DNA from 2 places in the Alteromonas sp. KUL150 genome. Region 2 is predicted to be linked to the other one. Evidence: predicted binding sites of a transcription regulator. Region 2 holds the regulator's gene; the other holds the start of a gene.
The links. The regulator FNR, encoded in region 2, switches genes on or off when oxygen is low (the NO sensors DNR and NnrR bind a similar motif). The targets are predictions, from matches to a motif close to TTGATCTAGATCAA.

Region 1: a site for FNR is predicted at 1,372-1,385, ahead of GVO62_RS08605 (high-potential iron-sulfur protein). Genes of this name have one in related genera too.

Annotation. Positions count from the first base shown of each region.
Region 1 covers NZ_BLIJ01000037.1:32,492-34,669, reverse strand. Annotated here, with positions in the region: gene GVO62_RS08610 (amidase) at 1-853, shown strand, start outside; gene GVO62_RS08605 (high-potential iron-sulfur protein) at 930-1,223, opposite strand; gene GVO62_RS08600 (flavin reductase family protein) at 1,435-2,064, opposite strand; gene GVO62_RS08595 (CPXCG motif-containing cysteine-rich protein) at 2,057-2,178, opposite strand, start outside.
Region 2 covers NZ_BLIJ01000041.1:78,041-80,218, forward strand. Annotated here, with positions in the region: gene GVO62_RS10105 (sulfite exporter TauE/SafE family protein) at 1-646, shown strand, start outside; gene fnr (fumarate/nitrate reduction transcriptional regulator Fnr) at 693-1,433, shown strand; gene uspE (universal stress protein UspE) at 1,671-2,178, shown strand, end outside.

The DNA.
Region 1 (2,178 bases), on a different contig from region 2:
GATGACCGCAATCATGGCGGGTGTTGATGAAGAAGATAACGCAACAAAAGATGCCCAATCCCATATTCCAAAGCTACCTTCCGCCTCAATGCTCGCAACAGACTTAAAAGGTAAGAGAATAGGCGTGGTAAGGTACAGACAAGGAGATAATCCACACGTCCTCGCCGTTTACGAAAAAGCGTTAGCGCAGCTTAAAGCATCGGGAGCAACCTTGGTGGATATCAGTGACTTTTCTCAGCCGGATTCTTTCTGGGCCGATTCTTACAATGTCTTACTTAGTGAATTCCATCACAGCATCAACGACTATTTAGCTGGCTCTCCGGCAGAGCTACCTGCAAGGAACCTTGATGAACTTATTGCGTTCAATAAGAAAACCGAGCGAGAGCTATCACTCTTTGATCAGAACATTTTTGAAAAGTCTTTGGCTTCAGCGACAATTGAAAGCGACGAATACAAAAAAGCACTTGGCCTTATTAAAGATACTGCGGGCAAAAATGGCATTGATGCACTGATGGCAAAGCATAACGTTGAGGTACTCGTGGCACCATCAAATAGCCCATCCTTTCTTATAGATGGCGTATATGGAGACCACTCTCCGGTAGGCTTTATTGGTATTGGGTATTTAGCGGCAATAGCTGGCTATCCTCATCTGACGGTACCGGCTGGGCAAGTGAAAGACCTTCCTGTTGGCATCAGCTTTATTGGGGGTAAGTGGCAAGATGAAGAAGTGCTTGAAGTCGGGCGTATATTTGAAGCTAAACATGGCTTTTATATCAAGCCGGGATTGCTGCCCACACGCTTTGACAACCCAAAGTTCAAGGGAATTGAAAAAGGACTAGATGCCGCGCTATAACAGGCTCAACAAAAAAGCCCTCGATTTCAAATCAAGGGCTTTAACTTTCTCAAAACGCTCGTTGCGAAATACAACATTAACCAGGCTTTTTAACCCAAGCGCTACACCAGCCGTCAGCATTAACCAGTTTGTTAGGGAAAATGTTACAAGGGCGGTATTGCTCGCCATCGGCGCCCTGCACGTACATGCAGTTAGCACATTTTGCACCTTCAACCGTTGAAGACGGTGTGTAGTTTAATGCTTTTGCTGTTGGGTCGTCGGCGCTAAGCTGCTCTTGAGCTTGTGCACGTAACGCAACTCCGCCTAGCGTAAGACCGATAACTGTAGAGCCCGATAGCTTTAAGAAGTCACGGCGATTTACAGATTTCATAACATTCTCCTTAAGAGATAGAAACGATAATGATTCTTTTTTATTCAGTGCCTTAAACGCAAAAACCTGCCCCAAGAGGCAGGTTTTGTTTCATATCTAGATACTATCTCTTTTTGAAAAAAGATCGACTGAATTTTCGAATTTTCGCTTGATCCAGATTAAATAAACTTCACAGTACCATGTCTGTCAGACACACAATGACACTGTAGGTTCACTTTTTTGTTAGTGCAACATCTGGCTTAGCGTATGAGAACTGCGCTATTCGCTTTGTACTGTGATAGCTGTCTAAACCTGAAATACAAGCCGTCTTCGCTTGCTCAATGTCGACATACCCATCTTCATCAACAATGTCTTCTGGCATATAAAGTTCTTGAATCTCGCCAATTACCATTTCAGTCTCATTTAGTAAGGTAAAGTGCTGAGCAACCTTGAGCCCCATTCTAATATCGCTTTCTGCCACATAAGGGGCACTAAATGATCCGCTGAATTGCGGCGTTAAGCCTACGGCATCAAATTCGCTTTCATCTGGTGCATAGCGCGCTGATGTTTGATGCGCCTTGTCTACCCAATCGGTGGAAACGTGATTCAATGTGTAGAACCCTTGCTGTTTGATATTACCAAGGGTATCGCGCGTCACAGTATGTGGGCGCATGATCATACCAATTAGTGGAGGATTTGCACCCACATGGACAATAGAACTAACGATTGCAAGATTGTTTGTCTTGCCGTCGGTCGTGCCCACTAAAGTGGCAGATTTAAACCCTGATAGGCTGTTGATTAAATTAGCGCGATATCGCTGTGCAAGGGCGTCAATATCGGCCCGAGTAAATTGTTTAGTCATTCTCTCTTTCAGCCTCAATCTGTATGTCGTCACCATGTTGATAGGTCGTCAGTTCAATAGGTTGGCAGCACACTTGGCAATCAAGTACCTGAACTTGCCCTACATCATTGACTT
Region 2 (2,178 bases):
CTACTTCTCTGCTTTTCTTATCGGCTTGGCGGGCGGTGTTCATTGTGTGGGAATGTGTGGAGGGATCGTTGCGGCGCTCAGAATGGTCTCGCCAAAAGGCTCATCCGCTGTACCCTATACACTCGCTTACAACATGGGCCGGATTGCCAGCTATACGATTGCCGGTGCAATCACTGGCGCATTAGGAAAAATTGCGTCAGATTTCGTTCCCCTTGCCAGCTATGTCCTATCTCTTTTTAGCGGTGTTATGTTGCTTTTACTCGCTTGTTATTTAGGGAAATGGTGGACAGGCCTAACCCTTTTGGAAAGCGCAGGTAAAGGTCTATTTTCCAAACTTCAGCCTCTCTCTAAGCGGTTTTTACCGTTCAAAACCCCATTTAGCGCAATACCTTATGGCTTTATTTGGGGTTGGTTACCCTGCGGGCTTGTGTATTCAACCCTAACCTGGTCATTGGCCGCAGGCAACGCGTTACAAGGCGCGGGTATTATGTTTTTCTTTGGGTTGGGAACCTTACCCACCCTGCTTGCCGCCAGCGCAGGTAGTCAATATCTAGTGAGTACTTTTCAGCAAAGCGGCGTAAGACAACTTATTGCAAGTATAATGGCTATCTATGCTATTTATCTTATTCAGGGCGCAATCCTATAAAAAAATAGGTATTATTGTCGTGTATAAATTATAAAGAGCAGGTTTTATGAGCAAAGGAAGCCAATTTTCAATCCACTGTCAGAACTGTAGTTTCAGCCATCTCTGTCTGCCTGTTGCATTAAACAAGACAGAAATTGAGTCTTTAGACGACATCATTGAGCGTAAAAAACCGCTGCATAAAGGCGATACGCTTATTCAAACTGGCGATACATTTCGTTCGCTCTTTGCCGTAAGAACCGGTTCTTTCAAGTCGTTCGTTACCAACTCTGAAGGTGAGGAGCAAATTACAGGTTTTCATTTTCCCGGCGACATTATCGGCTTCGATGCGCTGCGCGAAAATAAGCACCAGAGCTACACTTCTGCATTAGAAACAGCGATGGTCTGTGAACTTCCCTATGAAATATTAGATGAAATGTCGGTTCAGTTTCCGAAACTGCGCCATCAGATAATGAGCTTCATGAGTGCAGAGATAAAGCAGGATCACGACATGATCATGCTTCTCAATAAACGAACAGCAGAAGAACGCTTACTCTATTTTATCTCCCACCTATCGCAAAGATTTGAGGAGCGAGGCTTTTCTCATCGTGAGTTTCATTTAACGATGACACGAAATGAGATTGGCAATTACCTCGGTTTAACGATAGAAACCATAAGCCGCCTGTTAAGTCGTTTCCAAAAAGAAAACATTATAAAGGTAGATGGCAAACTCATTACCATTCTAGATTTTGCACTGTTAGAAAATAAACTGTCTGCCCTTAACGGACCAAGTGTTGTATGTAGCGGCTAAGTTGTCTCTTTGTTTAAATCATTCAGGAACGCGCGTTATGCGCGTTTTTCATTTCCTTCATTTTTCTTACCCGCCCAAGCCCCCATAAATCGTCACACTAAAAATGCCTAAGAGAGTTGTAAATTCTTGACCCAAAACAACACGTTTTTTCAAATGTCGTTTATAGTTAGTGAAGATGGACTAGAAAAATAGCTTTATTTATCGTCACATCAAGCTGTGTGCTTACTGGAGGGTGTTATGATTGAATATAAACGAATTCTTGCCGTGGTAGATGCTGAACGGGACAACCAACCTGCTTTAAGTCGAGCCTATGAACTCGCGTCGAAAACAGGTGCAACAGTGACCGCAATGATGGTGGTCTACGATCTATCTTATGATATGACCACCATGCTAAGCCCAGATGAGCGCGAAGCCATGCGCGATGCAGTAACTAAAGAGCAAGGCAAGTGGCTTTCTGAGCAACTTAGGAAACAAGGCTTTGCTGATACCGATATTGTAGTTGAGTGGAACAACCGTGCTTTTGAGTCAATTATTTACTACACGCTTAACAACCAAATTGATCTAGTGGTAAAAGCGACAAAGAACCACGATGATTTAGCCTCTGTCATTTTCACACCAACAGACTGGCATTTAATGCGTAAGTGCCCTCGCCCAGTGTTATTGGTTAAAGAGCATGATTGGCCAGAAGGTGGTGAGATCATCGCAGCCGTAAACGTAGGAAGTGAAGACGACGAACATGCTGCGC